One region of the Scandinavium sp. M-37 genome, then DNA from elsewhere that is predicted to be linked to it. Evidence: riboswitches for the same ligand, from Rfam matches in the RefSeq annotation. Region 1 holds a riboswitch; each other region holds the start of a gene.

Region 1 (6,708 bases):
CAGATGTGAAGCCTTCAGGCACGACAATTCGGACTGAATGTCACGTTTTGTGGCTTCATTGCTGAAAAATTATACCAATATTGCTCTCGCCAGCCTCACGGAGGTCTGCGCGCAGCCCTTTTATCAGTTCAATATCGCGTTCTTCACACTCGGCCAGAAGTCGGAATATTTCCCACTGGATGTCCCATTCCTGCTCTACCGCCGGGTTGGCTTTCAGCTCTTCATCCGTCATTTCACGACCGGCCTGGGTCATTTCCAGCATCGCTACGGTGGTAATAGAAGACTTACTGACTTCGATTGCATGTTCGAGCGTTTCACCGCTCAGACGTGAATGCACTAATTCGCTCAGCGCCACGCAGGCATCGATCGCCGGATAAACACCGTACATATCGAAATCATCGGCCACCGGGATCGCTTCTTCCAACTTTTCGAGCTGGCTATCGAAGTTCACCTTAGCGTCCTTCACGGTCAGGCTTTCCCAGATAAGATCGAGAATACGGCGATAAATCTGCCCATCGGCAAACTCTGTCTGCTGACAGAACACAGCGTAATTCGGGTACATACGCTCGCACAGGCAAGCCATAAAGGTCACGTGCTGCCAGCTTTCCAGTTTCTCAAGGCGCAGATGAATCGGATTTTGTAACATGATGAGTTCTCGAATGCGTTAATTGGCCGCAGTTTACCTGAATCAGGGCTGAATTGCTTGCCAGCGCTGGAATGCCGGTCGTCCGGAAGCCACCGCATCGGCCCAACGCGTCGGTTCCGGCAGGCGGTAACCCTGTGTACAGCGCTGAACCCAGGCCAAAGCCGTGTCCTGACTGACGCGATGACCGGTGGCGATAAACAGCGGATTACAGCGCGCTTTGCTGCGCCAGACCCAGCCCAGCTGCTCGCTTTTATCCATCAGCGGGGCCAGCGCGCCCGGTTCAGGAGACAGCGGATCAAACTTACCGCAAAGGCGTTTTTTCGCGACACCAATGGTGGGCACGTCCACCAGCAGGCCAAAGTGGCTGGCTACGCCCAGGCGACGCGGATGGGAAATTCCGTGACCATCGACGAAAAGCAAATCGGGTTTACGGGAAAGTTGCTCCCACGCTGCCAGCAGCGCGGGATATTCACGAAAAGAAAGGAATCCGGGGATGTAAGGCATGGTAGTGGGAATACGCGCTATCTGGTATTCCACCAGCTCCAGGCTCGGGTAACTCAGCAGGACGATCGCCGCCCGGGTGATTTCTCCGCCCTGCTCGAATCCGACGTCTGCCCCGGCGATCAACTGCGGAGGATCTTCATTGAAGCGATCCTCGCGGATCACTGACGATGCTAACGCCCGTTGCTGTTCCCGAAGAGTGCTCAGATCCATGCCGTATCCTTACTGGTGATAGTGTTCCGACAAACGGTGCACGGCTTCAACAAATGCACCCGCGTGCTCCGGCGGGACATCCTGATGAATGCCGTGCCCCAGGTTAAAGACGTGCCCTTCACCCTGCCCAAAGCTGGCCAGAATAGACGCCACTTCTTCTTCGATACGTGCCGGTTGTGCATACAGCATCGACGGATCCATGTTGCCCTGCAACGCCACTTTATCACCCACGCGACGACGCGCATCGCCAATGTCGGTGGTCCAGTCGAGACCCAGCGCATCGCATCCGGTTGCAGCCATCGCTTCCAGCCACTGCCCGCCGCCTTTGGTGAATAATGTCACCGGCACACGACGACCTTCGTTTTCACGCAGCAGGCCATCGACAATTTTATGCATGTAGTACAACGAGAACTGCTGATAATCGCGCCCGGTCAGCACCCCGCCCCAGGTGTCGAAAATCATCACCGACTGCGCGCCCGCACGGATTTGCGCGTTCAGATATAGGGTGACGCTCTTCGCCAGTTTATCCAGCAACAGATGCAGCGCCTGCGGATCGGCATACATCATCTTTTTGATAAGGGTAAACGCTTTGCTGCTGCCGCCTTCCACCATATAGGTGGCCAGCGTCCACGGGCTGCCGGAGAAACCGATCAGCGGCACTTCGCCTTTCAGTTCACGGCGAATAGTCCGCACCGCGTTCATCACGTAGCCCAGTTCCTGTTCTGGATCCGGAACAGGCAGCTTTTCAATATCGGCCTTGGTTTTCAGCACCGAGGTAAAACGCGGGCCTTCACCGGCCTCAAAATAGAGCCCCAGCCCCATCGCATCAGGGATTGTCAGAATGTCCGAGAAGAGGATCGCTGCATCCAGCGGATAACGACGCAGCGGCTGTAACGTCACTTCACAAGCCAGCTCGGCGTTTTTGCACAGCGACATAAAATCGCCGGCTTCAGCGCGTGTGGCCTTGTATTCCGGCAAATAGCGGCCCGCTTGTCTCATCATCCAGACAGGGGTGATATCAACAGGCTGGCGCAGCAGCGCACGCAGATAACGATCGTTCTTCAGTTCGGTCATGTTGGCAGTTCCTTTATGCGTCATGCGAGCAGTGTACCATCACTCATACTCTGCCCGACACATCGCCACCGTATCTTCAATTAAACGACGCGCGACGGTACCCGGCGGTGGCAGCAGAGGCAGGTTGTCGTAGCGATACCAGTTGGCTTCCAGTAACTCTTTCGGGTCGATGACTATCTCGCCGCTGTCGTAATCCGCCATAAATGCGGTCATCAGCGACTGCGGGAAAGGCCACGGCTGCGAGGTCACATAGCGCAGGTTTTTGACGCGGATGCTGCTCTCTTCCATCACCTCGCGAGCCACAGCCTGTTCAAGGGTTTCCCCGACTTCGACAAAACCGGCCAGCACGGTATGCACCCCATTACGATGGCGCGTGTGTTGTGCCAGCAAAATGGAATCGTCACGGCGGATAGCGACAATAATGCACGGCGCAATTTGCGGGTAATAGCGCTCCCGGCAGTGGCTGCACAGCATTGCCCATTCGGTTTTGCTCGGATGCATGGTGTGACCGCAATAGCCGCAGAATTTATGCGATCGGTAAAACTCAGTCAGCTGCACCCCACGCCCCGCCAGCTGGAACAGGCCAACATCCTGGTCCAGCACCTGGCGCACTGAGCCCATTTCCTGACGCTTATCCTGTTGGATAAGCCAAACGGGATCGCCCTCCCATTCGCCAATCTGCATCGCATGCTGGCCCACCAGACCGAATGCGTGTGCTTCGCCATGTGGCAATTCACCGTTGGGCAACCAGAGTTTCTGTTCGTGGCTGACTATCCACCAGCCACAATCTAATTTTTCAATTATACGATCCATATCTATTGCACTACCTTCGCTTCACTGGCACTTTGTTAACAGTGCTTTTACATTTTTGGGTGAGCTGTTTTCGCTCTTTCACATGCGGAGTCCATCATGCTAAACCAGTTAGAAAGCCTGACAGAGCGCGTTGGCGGCAGCCATCATCTTGTCGATCAGTGGCTACAGGTGCGCAAGCAGTTGCTCGTCGCCTATTACAATCTGGTTGGCATCAAGCCTGGCAAAGGATCGTATATGCGCCTCAACGAGAAAGCGCTCGACGATTTTTGTCAGCGTCTGGTGGATTACCTCTCCGCCGGTCATTTCAGTATTTATGAACGCATTGTCGGCGAATTGGAAGGTGAAAACCCACTTTTGGCGGCAACAAAACTCTATCCTCAGCTCGAAGGCAATACCGAGCAAATCATGAGTCTCTACGATTCCAGCCTTGAAACCGCCATTGATGATGATAATTGCATGGAGTTTCAGCAGGCGTTATCCAGCCTGGGCGAAGCACTTGCGGCGCGATTTGCGCTGGAAGACAGCCTGATTGCGCTGGCGATGGATAACAAACTGAACGGCAGCGCCAATGATGAAAATCAGATTGCGCGCCCGGCTTGAGTTCTTAACCGTTAACGCGTAATTTACATTCTTCACCTCGCCGCTGGCGGGGTTGTATCTTGTCGGAGTGCCCATTTGGGCTGAGACCGTTAATTCGGGATCCGCGGAACCTGATCAGGTTAGTACCTGCGAAGGGAACAAGAGTCACACATTTTTACGTCGTCTAATGGGCGCGTAATCTCTTCGTTCATCCGTCGTCTGACAAGCCATTTCTTTCACATACTGGAATGCGCTATGTCTACTACCAAACTCTCCCGCCGCGAACAGCGTGCACATGCCCAACACTTTATCGACACCCTCGAAGGCACGGCCTTCCCTAACTCGAAACGGATTTATCTCGCTGGTTCGCGCGATGATATCCGCGTCCCGATGCGTGAAATTCAGCTTAGCCCGACGCTCATTGGCGGCAGCAAAGACACGCCTCAGTTCGAACCCAACGAAGCCGTGCCGGTGTATGACACCTCCGGTCCCTACGGCGATCCAGATATTGTCATCAACGTTCAGCAGGGCCTGGCCAAACTGCGTCAGCCCTGGATTGAGGCGCGTCATGACAGCGAGCCGCTGGACGCGCGCAGTTCGGCTTACACCCGGGAACGGCTGGCCGATGACGGCCTCGACGAACTGCGCTTTACCGGCCTGCTGACACCCAAACGCGCCATCGCCGGTAAATGCGTGACGCAGCTGCATTACGCCCGCCAGGGGATCGTGACCCCTGAAATGGAGTTCATTGCCATTCGCGAAAACATGGGGCGCGAGCGCATTCGTGGCGATGTACTTCGCCACCAGCACCCAGGCGAAGGGTTTGGCGCGAGCCTGCCCGACAATATCACCCCGGAGTTCGTGCGCGATGAAGTCGCCGCCGGACGCGCGATTATTCCGGCCAATATCAACCACCCGGAATCCGAGCCGATGATCATCGGGCGGAATTTCCTGGTGAAGGTGAACGCCAACATCGGTAACTCGGCGGTGACGTCGTCTATCGAAGAAGAAGTGGAAAAACTGGTGTGGTCCACGCGCTGGGGAGCGGATACGGTGATGGATTTGTCTACCGGCCGCTACATCCACGAAACCCGGGAATGGATCCTGCGTAACAGCCCGGTGCCGATTGGTACGGTGCCCATTTATCAGGCGCTGGAGAAGGTCAATGGCATCGCCGAAGATCTGACGTGGGAAGCCTTCCGCGACACCCTGCTGGAGCAGGCGGAACAGGGCGTCGACTACTTCACCATTCACGCTGGCGTGCTGCTGCGCTATGTGCCGATGACCGCCAAACGCCTGACCGGCATCGTTTCACGCGGCGGTTCCATCATGGCGAAATGGTGCCTGTCGCATCATCAGGAAAATTTCCTGTATCAGCATTTCCGTGAAATCTGCGAGATCTGCGCCGCCTACGACGTATCTCTTTCCTTGGGCGATGGCCTGCGTCCGGGTTCGATTCAGGATGCAAACGACGAAGCGCAATTTGCTGAACTGCATACCCTCGGCGAACTGACCAAGATTGCCTGGGAATATGATGTGCAGGTAATGATTGAAGGCCCGGGTCATGTGCCGATGCAGATGATCCGCCGCAACATGACGGAACAACTGGAGCATTGCCACGAAGCGCCGTTTTACACCCTCGGGCCGTTGACCACTGATATTGCGCCAGGCTACGACCATTTCACCTCCGGCATTGGCGCGGCGATGATTGGCTGGTTCGGCTGCGCGATGCTGTGCTACGTCACGCCAAAAGAGCACCTTGGCCTGCCGAACAAAGAGGACGTTAAGCAGGGACTGATTACCTACAAAATTGCCGCCCACGCCGCAGACCTGGCAAAAGGCCATCCGGGGGCACAAATCCGCGATAATGCCATGTCGAAGGCACGCTTCGAATTCCGCTGGGAAGACCAGTTTAATCTGGCGCTGGATCCGTTCACCGCCCGCGCCTATCACGATGAAACCCTGCCGCAGGAATCCGGCAAAGTCGCGCACTTCTGTTCGATGTGCGGGCCGAAGTTCTGCTCAATGAAAATTTCCCAGGAAGTACGTGACTATGCGGCAACCCAGACTATCGAAGTGGGCATGGCCGATATGTCAGAAAACTTCCGCGCCAAAGGCGGTGAAATCTATCTGCGCAAGGAGGAAGTCTGATGTATCAGCCTGATTTCCCGGCGGTGCCGTATCGCCTCGGCCTGTATCCGGTCGTCGACAGCGTGGAATGGATAGCCCATCTACTGGAGGCGGGCGTGCGAACCATTCAGTTACGCATCAAGGATAAGACCGATGATGAGGTGGAAGCCGAGGTTACTGCCGCCATTGTGCTGGGTCGCCGCTATCGCGCCCGGCTGTTTATCAATGACTACTGGCAATTGGCTATTAAGCATCAGGCCTACGGCGTGCATCTGGGTCAGGAGGACCTGGAAACCACGGATTTGGATGCCATTCGCCAGGCCGGGCTGCGGCTCGGCGTTTCGACGCATGACGATATGGAAATTGACGTGGCGCTGGCGGTGAAGCCGTCGTACATCGCGCTGGGTCACGTGTTCCCCACGCAGACCAAACAGATGCCGTCCTCCCCACAGGGATTAGCGCAGCTTGCGGCACATATTGCCCGGCTGAAAAATTATCCCACGGTGGCGATTGGCGGCATCAGCCTCGATCGCGCCCCAGCTGTACTGGCGACCGGAGTGGGCAGCATTGCGGTAGTGAGCGCCATAACCCAGGCGCCAGACTGGCACATGGCTACCGCACAGCTACTGGAGATGGCGGGGGCGGGCGATGAACGATCGTGATTTCATGCGCTACAGCCGCCAGATCCTGCTCGAGGATATCGCCGTCGACGGTCAAAAAAAACTGCTCGCCAGCCGGGTACTGATCGTTGG
Region 2 (6,708 bases), on a different contig from region 1:
CGGTCAGCGAGCTGGAAAACAACGGCGTCACCAACGGGGCAGCGATGCGCGTCTCCCCGCTGGGCTGCGTGCTGCCGACTGCTGACCTCAATGCCTTTATCGATGCGGTCGCGCTGGCTTCCAGTCCGACGCACAAATCCGATCTCGCTATCGCCGGAGCGGTAGTGATTGGCTGGGCCGTCTCCCGCGCGGTGGACGGCGAAAGCTGGCAGAACATCGTTGATGCACTGCCCGCCGTCGCCCGTCAGGCCCAGGAAAAACGGGTAACCACTTTCAGCGCCTCGCTCTCAATGCGTATCGAACTGGCGCTGAAAACCATCCGCGAAGCCCACGGCGTGGAATCCGCCTGCGAACAGCTTTATCAGTTGGTCGGTGCAGGCACCAGTACCCTTGAATCCGTGGCCTGCGCGATTGCGATGGTCGACCTGGCAGGTACCGACCCGAACCGCTGCGCGATTTTGTGCGCCAACCTGGGCGGCGACACCGACACCATCGGCGCGATGGCTACCGCCATCTGCGGGGCGTTGCACGGTATCGACGGGATTAACCCAGCGCTGAAACAGGAACTCGACGCGGTGAACCAACTCGACTTTGACCGCTACGCCACCGCCCTGCTGCGCTATCGCCAACAGCGGGAGGAACGATGCTGAATGACAAACTGAGCCAACTCCGGCAGCAGCGCCCGGTAACGGTCATCGGTTCGGCGGTGATTGACGTCATCGCCGATGCCTACGCCCTGCCCTGGCGTGGCTGTGACATCGAATTACAACAGCAGAGCGTCAATATTGGCGGTTGTGCGCTGAACGTGGCGGTAGCGCTGAAACGTCTCGGCATAGAATCCTGTAACGCCCTGCCACTCGGCCAGGGTGTGTGGGCCGATATCGTGCGCAACAACCTGACTCGCCAGGGCATTCACAGCCTGATTGAAACCAACAAGGGTGACAACGGCTGGTGCCTGGCGCTGGTCGAACCGGACGGAGAGCGCACCTTTATGTCGTTTACCGGGGTGGAAAACGCCTGGGACGAGGACTGGCTGGCACGTCTGCCGCAGCACGCTGACGGCCTGGTTTACCTGTCCGGCTATCAGCTTACCGCCCCCTGCGCCGAACGCCTGATTGGCTGGCTGGAAGCGTCGCCTGGCGTGACGGCGCTGATCGACTTTGGGCCACGTATTGCAGATGTGCCTCCGGCACTGTTTGCGCGGATCATGGCCTGCAAACCGCTCATCACCCTGAATCGCCAGGAAGCGGACATTGTTGCCGAACAGCAGACGTTTCCCACCGATGTTGAACAGTTAGGCAAAGCCTGGCTTGAACGCTGGCAGGCACCGCTGATAGTGCGCCAGGATAAGGACGGGGCGTGGTATTTCAGTGAGGCGGCATCCGGCCAGGCTGCGGCGTTCCCGACCACGGTGGTCGACACCATCGGCGCAGGCGACAGCCACGCAGGCGGCGTGCTGGCAGGATTGGCCTCAGGATGGTCGTTGGCCGAGGCGGTCACACTGGGTAATGCGGTTGCATCCTGGGTGGTCAGTCACCGCGGCGGCGACTGTGCCCCCACTCGCGACGAATTACTCCTCGCACACAAACACGTATAAATCGCTGCGGCAGTAGCTGATGCTGTATTCAATCGGCCGCTGCTGCTGATCCAGCGCCACCTGTTTAATCACCAGCACCGGGATTTTGTCATCCATTTTGATGTGTGTCTGAAACTCAGCGTCCGGCATGCGGGCGCTGACGCGTGACCGGGTCCGCTGGGGGTAAATATGCTGGCTGCGAAAATAGTCGTACAGTGAAACCCCGATGTCGTCGGCATCCTTGATTAGGTGCGACGGTACCCACGACTCCTCAATCGACACCGCCTCTTCATCAACATAACGAATGCGCTTGAGTAAAAAGACCTCGCTTTTCGGCTCCAGCGCCAGCTGTTCGGCCACTTCTGACGGACATTCCACCACCCGCTTGTTGACCCACAGCGTGTCCGGTTTTTTGCCCCGCAACACCACCTGCTGGGAAAAACCGCGCGCCTCTTTCAGCGAATACTCAAAGATGTTGTTGATCTGGGTACCGTAGCCACGCGCCCGCGTGACCACACCTTCATCTTCCAGGGTCTGCATCGCCTTGCGCACAGTAATGCGCGACACGCCGGTAAGCTGGCTCAGGTCTCGCTCGCCGGGCAAAATATTGCCATGCTCCAGCCAGCCGCTGCGCACCGCGTTCTTTACCGTTTCGGCAAATTTCAGGTACAGCGGCGTGTTATCGGCAGCGGCGATGCGCTCGTTCAGTTGCGCGAGAAGCCGGGTATGCGCTTGTTCCATCTCTGGTTTCCTGGCTAAAAGTTTCAGTCAGTATACTACCACCATGCGTGAAAATGATGCACCGGCCCGATACCGCTCCCGACCTCCAGCGAGTCCGCCTGTGCCAGCGCCGCCGACAGCCAGGCTTTGGCTTCCAGCACCGTTTCCCGCCAGCTGTTATAGCGCGGATGCAACGCCGCTAAGGCTGCCGACAATGTACAACCGGTGCCGTGGGTATTTTTGGTCCGCACGCGCGGCGCGGTAAAACGCATTTCGCCCTCGCGGGTAAACAACCAGTCCGGGCTTTCAACATCGTCCAGATGACCGCCCTTCATCAGCACCGCCTCGCAGCCCAGGGCCCGCAGCGCCCGGCCTTGCTCGAGCATTTCCCTTTCATTACACGCATGAGGCGCATCCAACAGCGCCGCGGCTTCCGGCAGATTGGGGGTAATCAGGGAGACCTGCGGCAATAAGCGTTTACGCAACGTAGCGATCGCCGACGCTGACAGCAACGGATCGCCGCTTTTCGCCAGCATCACCGTATCGAGCACCACGTTAGTGATGTGATAACGTGCCAAACGTTCGGCCACGGCTTCAACGATATCCGTTTCAGCCAGCATACCGATTTTAGTGGTGTCGATGCGCACGTCGCTAAACACTGAGTCCAGCTGCGCGGCGACAAAATCGGGTTCGATGCGATACACCGACTGCACGCCCTGGGTATTCTGCGCCACCAGCGCGGTGACCACCGAACAGCCGTAGGCCCCGAGTGCCGAAAACGTTTTGAGGTCCGCCTGAATCCCGGCCCCGCCGCTCGGGTCTGTGCCTGCAATGGTGAGCGCGTTAATCCGCTTCATGCCTGCCCCTCCGCGTACAGCGCGTCTAGAAATGCCGCCACGAAGCTGCCCGGCCCGGCGCTGTTTTCAGTCGCTACCCCGCCTGCTCGTTTCATTAATCCGCAGGCCGCCGCGACGTTATCGAGCCTGTCGCCCGGCAGCGCACAGCTCGCCGCCACCACCGCCGAAAGCGCACAGCCCGTGCCGACCACTTTGGTCATCAACGAGGAACCGCCGGTAACCCTCACCGTGCGCTGCCCGTCGGTAACGTAATCCACCTCACCGGTGACCACCACAACAGTAGAAATTTGGCGCGCCAGGGCCTGGGCGGCAGGCAGCGCGGTGGCAGCGGTATCGGTAGTATCCACCCCGCGCCCGCCGCGGCTCATGCCCGCCAATGCGAGAATTTCAGAGGCGTTGCCACGAATAGCAGCAGGCTGAAGTGACAACAGCTGCTGGCAAAATTCTGTCCGCAACGTGAGCGCCCCCACGGCTACCGGGTCGAGCGTCCAGGGTTTTTGGCTGGCGTTTGCACTTTCCACCGCGGTTCGCATCGTCGCCGCACGGGATTGCGTCAGCGTGCCAACATTGATCAACAGTGTATCGGCAAAGGCGGCAAACTGTGGGGCTTCGTCGGCATCAATCACCATCGCCGGAGACGCGCCGAGCGCCAACAAAACGTTAGCCGTGAAGGTTTGCACCACATCGTTAGTCATGCAGTGAACCAGCGGCGAACGAGTACGAAAAAGGTGTGAAGTGTGCGCGAGCTGCGCGGAGTTAAGCAGGTCAGGTTGCATAGTTCGCTCCTGCCAGTGGGTGAAGAAGCGATACCCTGCGCGGGTCTCTGACTTCCCTACGCTGGCATTATCCAGATCAGGTGGTACGGGTATTTCTCAGCCTTCACAAAGAAGGGCACCCCGAGTCATTTGGTACAAATTAGCTTACTTTTTGCCAGCTTAGGGGAAGTTGCTTGCTGGTGCAAGCCCGCCCTCATCAGGTCTCGCTTCTTCACCTTAAAGACGCTCCTGACCCCTTTTTTAACCCCCACCCCAGATAGCAAAAAAGGAGCCGAAGCTCCTTTATGATATTACCCATGACCTCATGGATTCCGAGATTCAGTTTTGCGTTCTGTTTTTCTACGTCGTTCCAAGGTGCGGATTACATCCCAGATAAACAGGAACAGCAAATACCAGTAAAGTGCGGAGATCATACGCGAGTGTCCTGGTTCCAGTAGGTTGCTACCGTCCTCAGAGACACCGCCATTTCTTCCGCAGCCCTTTTCTGAGTTAGCCCTTGCGCCTTGTATTCCAGCACCTTCAAACGCGTTTCCTGCTGCTTACCAGCTTTCTTGATTCCAAGGCATTCGATGGTTGAGCCAGGGAAGTAATGGGTTTTGAGGTATTCTGCTGCCGCCATGTCGGGAACGACAAACACCAGAGGGTGATCGGTATCAGTGTTGCGAATGGATGTTCGGCTAAGAAACTGGTAGCACCGTTCAAAATACATAGCCTGACGCTTCTTCTCCATTACCATTTCAAAATCCCAACCGATACGTTCGCAATAGTCAGCCCATCGCTTACGGTCTTTGTCGCCCAGATTTGCACATCCGAGGAACACGGCACAATGAACACCTTGGTAGTTGTTCATTCCGTAGCTCGACATCGAGACAGCTTCCCCTCCCATGCGATCACCAAGCTCAGTGAGTCCGATGGTCTGGAAGTCGCAGATGGTTTTATCCCTGTTAGTGGCGAAGATAAATTCCTTGCCAACAGTCTGTCGAATCTCGTTCAGATGATTGTTAAAGACATTGGCGAGTTCTGACTGCCCCGCTCTTTTGATATCTTCTTGGAGAACAACCACGATCTTGATAGGCACTTTTTTATGCTTACGTCTCTCGGGATCAGGCTGAAGATGTTCACCCGCTTCCTGAACAGCGATCTGAGCGACGTTCTCTGCCATCCAGATAAACCCGCTGCGATTTACACCAGCGCCGAGCACAGTGAAACTCTTTGCCCACGTTGTGGCCTTCAGTATCGGATTATAAGTGTACGCAAAGAAGCTGTATGAAGAATCACATTCTTTATGCATCACGCCACCGCCGTCGAGCGCCACGTAAAGCACTTTCTTAAGATTGTCACTGTTAGCGTGCTTCTCATGGTAATACTTGTACAGATTGTCGTAGTGCTCTTCGCGCAGGTATAGCAGCCCGTTTCGCTCTTCCAGCCATTCCAGGTATGGGAAGTTTTCTGCCGTCCTGTCAGCATGTCGGATCGTTGCTTCTGCCCCAAACCAGCCATCAGGAATCTCGTCAATCACCACATTGTGTTCTGCCAGTAGAGAACGCATCTCAGGATTGAACGTTGCGAGGTGGCAGTAGTTGGTGAAACATTCGTGGGTGGTTATCACCACATTTGTCTGGAAGTTATCAGCCAAGGTGCTTTTCAGGTTGAGAGTCGCCCCTTCAACGAAAATGTGATGGTTTGGGATTCTCAAGCGATTCAGATCTTGCTTGAACTGATCGGCTAAAGCGTGGGTTGGTACTACGATTAAGAATTTTTCTGGGACAACTTCGCGATTGAAGCTGAGAATGTACTCTTTCAGACGGTGGCTCTTTCCTGAGCCGCAAATCGCATTAACAAAGTTTACTACTGGTTTCTTTTCGGTCATTCGGTTCCTCTCGGTTTAGGACTGCTGTTATTAACTCACTCACCAGCGCGGCGGCTGACTTGTCTTCACGGTTGGCACGTTCAACAAGCGCCCTGTGGGTTTCATCAGTGAATCGGATGTTCATTCGGTTGTTCCTCGTTACGTAAAATCTCCTGAAGCTGTTCAATGCGGTAGCTGATCAAGGCCACCCTGAACATCTTGCGTCGTTCGTCGGAGAGATTTTTGTTGTGGGAGTATTGTTGGCAAATCTTGGGGAGCAGCTTTCCGCTGTGTAGGGCTTCGAGCACATCAGTTTTAGTTTGGTACATGTACCTCCTTATTATAACGGTTGTTAACTATCTACTATTCATCATACATTAAATCGGTTGCAAAGTCAACTGTTTTCCGATCAAATTCAACATCTTAACAAATACAGCACAATTTACGATTGCAAAAGCAAAGAATAAATGTTAGTTTTGCCAACCTTTTCTTTCACGCTTCTGTTTATAGCACAATGAAAAAATTGAAAAGTGAACGATAACAATTTAACCATGAGGACTTAATTGACCACAAAACATACAGGAGGATCGATTTGACAGATAACCAAGGGCTTTCCCCAACCGAAGTTGAAGCACTATACACAGAGACATTTCCCCCCCACTCCAGTATCACGCCAGTACAAGTGACAGACACCATCGAACAGAAGTTCGATAATCTCGTGCCATACATCACAGAAGTTATGCATCGTCAGAAAAGAAGCATTCACCCTAAGATTCTGAAGTTCACCACCGATCACGTACGAGTGTGGAAATACCTGCGTGAGAACGAAGTACAAGAAATGACGCAACCCTTACCAGATGGTAAAGTAGAGGTTATAACTGGTATCGTCTTCGATCTAAGTTGCGCCGCTCGTGACCTGGCTATGTGTAG
Region 3 (6,708 bases), on a different contig from region 1:
ATCCCTGCATGCCAAGCGACTGGCACAACAGGCTGTAACGCGCGGTGGCGTCACGCATCGGGGTTTCCAGCACCTTTAGCGCATACGGGATGGCCATCAGCGCATTGGTAAAAATCACAATTCCGTCAGCGGATGTAGGCAGGCCAACGCTGTTATTGAGCAGTAAAAAGAAGCCGGTGGCCAGCACGATGCCCGGCATGGCGAGGATCAGCATCCCGCTCAACTCCAGCGCTTGACCGGCGAAATTTAGCTGTCTGGCGCGCAGTTCCCGGCTGCTCCACAGCAGCATCAGCGTCAAGGTTACGCACAGCAATCCGGCGACCACGGCGATACGCAGCGAGGTCCACGCCGCCTGCCATAGCACGGGCTGCATCAGCACCTGCGGTAAATTACGGTTCAGGCCATCGATTCCCACCGCCAGCAGTGGCGGGAGCAACAGCAGCAGCGCCAGCCCGATCAGCACGCAGTCGGTTACCCGGCTGTGCAGGCGATCGTCCGGATCGCGCCAGCCGGTGTGCTGCGTATTCCCCGGTGCGAGGGATTTGCTCAGACGCTGGCTCATCAACATCAGGCCCAGGCAGCAGAGCATCTGCACGAGAGCCAGCATCGCCGCGCGTCCGGGATCGTAATCAAAGTTGAGCGCCTGATAGATGGCGAGCTCGATAGTCGTAGCCTGTGGCCCGCCGCCGAGCGACAGGACGGTGGCGAAGCTTGCGAAGCACAGCATGAAAATCAGCGCGGCGGTGGCCGGAATTTGTCGCCGCATCCACGGCCATTCGACAAAGCGGAAGAAGCTAAAACCGCGCATTCCCAACTGCGCCGCCAGCTGACGCTGTTCACCGGGGATCTGCTCCAGCGCCTGGAGCAGCAGCCGCGTTGCCATTGGCATATTAAAGAACACGTGCGCCAGCAGAATGCCTTGCAGGCCATAAGGTGAAAACGACCATTCCCAACCGAGCCAATGGCACAACTGGGCCAGCCAGCCCTGGCGGCCGTACACGCTGAGAATGCCAAACACCGCCACCAGAACCGGCAGAATTAAGGTCATGGCGCACAGTCGGAGCAGGATTTGACGGCCGGCAAAGCGGCGGCGGTACAGGGCGCGGGCGAGGAAAATGGCGGGCACGACCGACAACAGGGCGGACAGAAACGCCTGCCAGAAGGAAAACCGCACCACGTGCCAGAGATAGCTGTCATGCAGGAAAGCCCCCCAGCTGGCGGCCGGGGCGTTAAACCACAGTGCCATAAACGCCGCCAGCGCAACAGCGACCATCACGATGGCCACCGTTGCGCCGGGCATCAGCCAGCCGGCGATTACTGGCTGACGGCGCGTTGCCATGCAGCAATCCAGTTCTGGCGTTCGGTAGCAACCTGTTGCGGGGTATATTCCAGCGTGGTTTTCGGTTTCACCAGGCCGTTAAAACCGTCTGGCAGCGCCACGTTGGTGACCGGATACATCCAGTTCCCGGTCGGGATCGCTTTCTGGAACGCCGGGCTGACCATAAATTTCAGGAACTGTTCAGCCAGCTGTGGCTGTTTGCTGGCGGCGGTACGCGCGGCGACTTCGACCTGCAGATAGTGGCCTTCGGCGAAATCAGCGGCGGCGAAGTTGTCTTTCTTCTCTTCAATGATGTGATAAGCCGGGGAGGTGGTGTAGCTCAACACCAGGTCACTTTCCCCTTTCAGGAACAGGCCGTAAGCTTCGCTCCAGCCTTTGGTGACGGTGACGGTTTTGGCCGCCAGCTTCTGCCACGCTTGCGGGGATTTATCGCCATACACTTTCTGCATCCACAGCAGCAGACCAAGACCTGGAGTGCTGGTGCGCGGATCTTGATAGATAACGCGCCATTTCTGCGGGCTCTCCACAAGGTCTTTCAGGCTTTTCGGCGGGTTCTTCAGCTTGTTTTTGTCATACACGAACGCAAAGTAACCGTAGTCGAATGGCACAAAGGTCTCGTTACTCCAGCCGCCAGGCACCTTGATACCGGCGGTTGGCACGCCGCTTTTGGCGAACAGCCCGGTTTGAGTAGCGGCCTCAAGCAGGTTGTTATCCAGCCCCAGCACCACGTCGGCTTTGCTGTTTTTGCCTTCCATCCTTAAGCGGTTGAGCAGCGAAACCCCGTCTTCCAGCGCCACGTATTTCAGCTCGCAGTTGCAGTCTGCCTCGAAGGCTTTTTTGACCACAGGCCCCGGGCCCCAGTCGGCGGAGAAAGAGTCGTAGGTATAAACGGTGAGCACGGGTTTCGCGAAAGCAGGGACGCTTACCAGAAACAGGAACGGCAGGAGTTTTTTTAGCACTTTGCACCTCAAATTAAGGGGTGGCAAAGGATTTTGAGAAGCCTCAAATCCCTTCGCCGGCGTTATCCGGATCAGGTTCGACGGGTATCATCTCAGCCCATACACGTCATCATTCAAGCCGCCTTGATGCATCTCGAATGATTTTGTGTCTGTTTATTAGCACCCCGTTGAGAACGACAGCATTGTAATGAGTTTGTGACTTTTCAGAAAGCCTTAAGAATCCGGAGGCGCAAACCATGCCGATTTAAAGTCAAACCAGCCGAGGGTGTTCATGCGCAGGCCACGCATACTGCGCTGGCCCTGGATCATCAGCCAGTGGTGGATCAGCGGCACCACTGAACGCTGGGCGATCAGCTGCTGACACCAGTTGGCGAGATGCATGTCGCCTGCCTGCCATTCGGCGGCGGCCTGCTGCCAGTCGAGCGGGATACAGTGCTGGATCAGCGGCACTTCAAACAGCTGGGCAAACAGCGAGAAATCCAGCGGCAGGGTAAAATTGGCGCTGTTCAGCCACATGTCGCTATGCGCTTCACCCCGGTGCCACTCGTCGTAGTCCAGTTCCTGAATCTCCAGCTTCACCTGATGTTCGGCCAGCAGGTCGCCCATGATCCGCGCGATGTTTTTGTGTTCCAGATGTTCCCGATAATAGGTCAGGGTCAGCGTTTCCAGCCCGGCGGGTTTTTCCCCTTTCCCCGGACGCGCATGATGCCAGCGCGGCAGCAGGCCGTAGGCCGGGAACCAATGCCCCTGATACTGTTCATCGGCGTGATACAGCAGATTGGCGGGGGAGAGTATTTTGCTCACCCATTCGCGCACTTCATCAGAGACCCCTTTCTGGCTGCGGGCGTCGAACAGCAGGTAATAGCAGCCTTCTTCGAGGCGACTTTCGACCGCTTTTTCGCCGTCGGTGGGGCCTTCCAGCGTCAGGCCGCAGGTGACTTCCTCGCCGATTTCCGGCAGCACCCAGACATTCACCTCATCAATCAGCGCCCGATAGCCAAAGAAGTCATCGAAGGCATGGATTTTTAGCTGGTTTTGATTGTTCCGTGCCACAGCGTAAGGCCCGGTGCCGACCGGCAGGCTGGAAAAGTGATTCATGCTTTCCCATTCACGCGGCAGGATCATCGCCGGAATGTGGCCGACCAGCCATGGCAGCCAGCGGTCAGGGTGGGCAAGATGAATATCCAACGTCCAGGCGGTTGGGGAATCGATGCGCTGGATATGGGCATACAGCGGCAGGGCATTGATACGCTGTAAGGAATGGATAACGTCCGCCATTTCCAGTTCACGGCCATGGTGGAAATGAATCCCTGGCCGGAGATAAAAGCGCCACTGTAAAGGGGAAATCTGCTGCCAGTGATGGGCAATGTCCGCTTCCAGTTCCCCGTTTTCCTCATTTATACGCGTCAGGGCGCTAAATATCTGTCGGGCAATGTGGGTTTCTGAGCGGCGTAACGGCGTGCCGGGGAGCAGATTGCGCATCGGACGATAGTAGAGCACCCGCAGGATGTGCCTCCCCTGGCGAAAACTACGGCCCAGATGCGAGACCAGCATCTGACGCACGGTAGCTTTGTCACCCACCAGCTGTACCAGTTGATCGATGCGGTCTTGTTCCAGTAAATCTTCCGCCCGCTGCTGCTGGAGCGCCAGCCCGGTATACAGGAACGTCAGCCGCGAACGCTTCCCGCGTCCGGCTTCCGCCTGCCAGGTCAGCCAACCTCTCTCTTCCATGGTGTTCAGCAGGGTGCGCATATGACGGCGCGAACAGCTGAGTAATTCGGCCAGCTCGTTGAGCGTGGTCTGCTGGGATTGACCGTCACAGCATTGCCATAACCGGATGAACTGTTGTTGCAGACGACCAGAGGACATAAAAGGGGAACTCCTGACGAAAACTCAGCAATTTATTTATCCTCATATTAAGCCAATAATCAATCCCGATGAAGTGAGGAGGTGAAGATGAAGAAGCCAACTGCCCGTCAGTTTTACCAACAGTACTTTTTGGCGACGCAGGGAGCGTCATGGCTGGCCCGCCTGGTCGCAGGAATGCGCCTGAAAATGCTGGAAGATTTGATGCAGTGGGACGTTACAAACCCGGTTTCGGATCTTCATTGACTTGACTTAATCATGTGTGACTGAGTATTGGTATCAGGCGAGAGCCTTGAAAGACCCGCCAGCAGAATGCTTCTGCTGGCTTTTTTCGTTTTCTTTTTTTGTGCGACGGGAATAAGCATGCATTGGTTAGCGACGATGGGACGACGACTGAACGGGGTGTATGCCGCCTTTATGCTGGTGGCGTTTATGGTCGGCGTGGCGGGGGCATTGCAGATGCCGACGCTAAGTCTGTTCCTCAGCCGCGAGGTGGGCGTACAGCCATTCTGGGTCGGCCTGTTTTATACCGTCAACGCCATCGCCGGGATCGTGGTCAGCCTCGGGCTGGCTAAACGTTCTGATAGTCAGGGCGATCGCCGCAAGCTGATTCTGTTCTGCTGCCTGATGGCGGTAGGCAATGCGCTGCTGTTTGCCTTTAATCGTCACTATCTGACGCTGCTTATCTGCGGTGTGATGCTGGCCTCGCTCGCCAATGCCCTGATGCCTCAGCTGTTTGCCCTGGCCCGGGAGTATGCCGACAGCTCCGCGCGTGAAGTGGTGATGTTCAGCTCGGTGATGCGTGCGCAGCTGTCGCTGGCGTGGGTGATTGGCCCGCCGCTGGCCTTTATGCTGGCGCTGAATTACGGCTTCACCACCATGTTCTCAATAGCGGCCGGGATATTTTTCCTGAGTCTGGTGCTGATTGCCTTTGCGCTGCCGTCGGTGTCGCGCGTCGAGACGCCCGCCGATGTGGCCGTCACCGAGGTTAGCGGCTGGGGCGATAAAAATGTGCGGATGCTGTTTGTGGCTTCGACCCTGATGTGGACCTGCAATACCATGTACATCATCGACATGCCGCTGTGGATAAGCAGCGATCTGGGGCTGCCTGACAATCTGGCGGGCATTCTGATGGGCACCGCCGCCGGGCTGGAGATCCCGGCCATGATCCTCGCGGGATATTATGTGAAACGCTTCGGGAAGCGGCCGATGATGATTACCGCTGTGGCGGCTGGGGTGCTGTTCTATATTGGGCTGATCCTGTTTCACACCCGCGAAGCGCTGCTTTTCCTGCAACTTTTTAACGCGGTGTTTATCGGGATTATCGCCGGGATAGGGATGTTATGGTTCCAGGATTTGATGCCGGGTAGGGCGGGTTCTGCGACCACGCTATTTACCAACAGCATTTCAACCGGGGTCATTATTGCCGGGGTGATTCAGGGGGCGGTCTCTCAGAGTTTTGGTCATCACGCGGTGTACTGGGTGATGGCGGCGGTGGCGGTGGTGACGTTGGGGCTAACCTGTCGGGTGAAGGACGTGTAGTTTTTATTGCCCGGCCAAGCCTACGATCCCCTGTAGGCCAGGCCGGGCAATAAATCAGTTCATAAACGCAGGCTGCTTGTTCTCATACTCCGAAATCGCGCCTTCGTGTTGCAGCGTCAGCCCGATGCTGTCCAGACCGTTCAACATGCAGTGGCGACGGAACGCATCGATGTTGAAGCTGTACGACTTGTCTCCGGCTTTCACCACCTGCGCTTCCAGATCCACTTCAAACGTCATGCCCGGATTCGCCTGTACCTGTTGGAACAAATCGTCGACCTGTTCATCGCTGAGCGTGACCGGCAGGAGCTGGTTGTTGAAGCTGTTGCCATAGAAGATATCGGCAAAGCTCGGGGCAATCACCACTTTGAAACCGTAATCGGTCAACGCCCACGGAGCGTGCTCGCGCGAAGAACCGCAGCCGAAGTTTTCACGCGCCAGCAGAATCGACGCGCCTTTAAATTCCGGGAAGTTGAGCACGAATTCCGGGTTTGGCTGCTCGCCTTTATCGTCGAGGAAACGCCAGTCGTTAAACAGGTGCGCGCCAAACCCCGTTCGGGTGACCTTCTGCAAAAACTGCTTAGGGATAATCGCATCGGTGTCCACGTTAGCCGCATCCAAAGGGACAACCAGGCCGGTGTGTTGGGTAAATTTCTCTGCCATGATGGTGTCCTTATTTCATGCTACGAATGTCGGCGAAATGGCCGGTAACGGCAGCCGCTGCGGCCATCGCCGGGCTAACCAGATGCGTGCGTCCGCCACGGCCCTGACGGCCTTCGAAGTTGCGGTTGCTGGTGGAAGCACAGCGCTCGCCCGGGTTCAGGCGATCGTTGTTCATCGCCAGGCACATCGAGCAGCCCGGTAAACGCCATTCAAAACCGGCTTCAATGAAAATCTTGTCCAGCCCTTCCGCTTCGGCCTGCGCCTTTACCGGGCCGGAGCCTGGGACCACTAACGCCTGAACGCCAGGAGCGACTTTGCGACCTTTGGCGATTTCTGCCGCCG

What was found. Region 1 has a riboswitch for thiamine pyrophosphate ahead of thiC (phosphomethylpyrimidine synthase ThiC). Riboswitches for the same ligand answer to the same signal wherever they lie in the genome.
Region 2: it holds a riboswitch for thiamine pyrophosphate, as region 1 does, so the genes downstream of both, thiM (hydroxyethylthiazole kinase) here and thiC (phosphomethylpyrimidine synthase ThiC) in region 1, are expected to answer to the same signal.
Region 3: it holds a riboswitch for thiamine pyrophosphate, as region 1 does, so the genes downstream of both, thiB (thiamine ABC transporter substrate binding subunit) here and thiC (phosphomethylpyrimidine synthase ThiC) in region 1, are expected to answer to the same signal.

What each region holds. Positions count from the first base shown of each region.
Region 1 is NZ_JBIGIN010000056.1:4,401-11,108, forward strand. Features, by position in the region: gene ACG0Z5_RS22960 (YjaG family protein) at 56-646, opposite strand; gene nfi (deoxyribonuclease V) at 689-1,360, opposite strand; gene hemE (uroporphyrinogen decarboxylase) at 1,370-2,434, opposite strand; gene nudC (NAD(+) diphosphatase) at 2,474-3,247, opposite strand; gene rsd (sigma D regulator) at 3,344-3,847, shown strand; TPP riboswitch at 3,901-4,001, shown strand; gene thiC (phosphomethylpyrimidine synthase ThiC) at 4,082-5,977, shown strand; gene thiE (thiamine phosphate synthase) at 5,977-6,618, shown strand; gene ACG0Z5_RS22995 (HesA/MoeB/ThiF family protein) at 6,605-6,708, shown strand, end outside.
Region 2 is NZ_JBIGIN010000054.1:86-6,793, reverse strand. Features, by position in the region: gene ACG0Z5_RS22780 (ADP-ribosylglycohydrolase family protein) at 1-650, shown strand, start outside; gene ACG0Z5_RS22775 (PfkB family carbohydrate kinase) at 644-1,597, shown strand; gene ACG0Z5_RS22770 (GntR family transcriptional regulator) at 1,571-2,317, opposite strand; gene thiD (bifunctional hydroxymethylpyrimidine kinase/phosphomethylpyrimidine kinase) at 2,353-3,153, opposite strand; gene thiM (hydroxyethylthiazole kinase) at 3,150-3,929, opposite strand; TPP riboswitch at 3,966-4,062, opposite strand; gene ACG0Z5_RS22755 (DEAD/DEAH box helicase) at 4,339-5,799, opposite strand; gene ACG0Z5_RS22750 (hypothetical protein) at 5,904-6,107, opposite strand; gene ACG0Z5_RS22745 (hypothetical protein) at 6,371-6,708, shown strand, end outside.
Region 3 is NZ_JBIGIN010000002.1:178,500-185,207, forward strand. Features, by position in the region: gene thiP (thiamine/thiamine pyrophosphate ABC transporter permease ThiP) at 1-1,339, opposite strand, end outside; gene thiB (thiamine ABC transporter substrate binding subunit) at 1,315-2,298, opposite strand; TPP riboswitch at 2,329-2,475, opposite strand; gene sgrR (HTH-type transcriptional regulator SgrR) at 2,512-4,167, opposite strand; gene sgrT (glucose uptake inhibitor SgrT) at 4,255-4,410, shown strand; gene ACG0Z5_RS02800 (sugar efflux transporter) at 4,528-5,706, shown strand; gene leuD (3-isopropylmalate dehydratase small subunit) at 5,761-6,366, opposite strand; gene leuC (3-isopropylmalate dehydratase large subunit) at 6,377-6,708, opposite strand, start outside.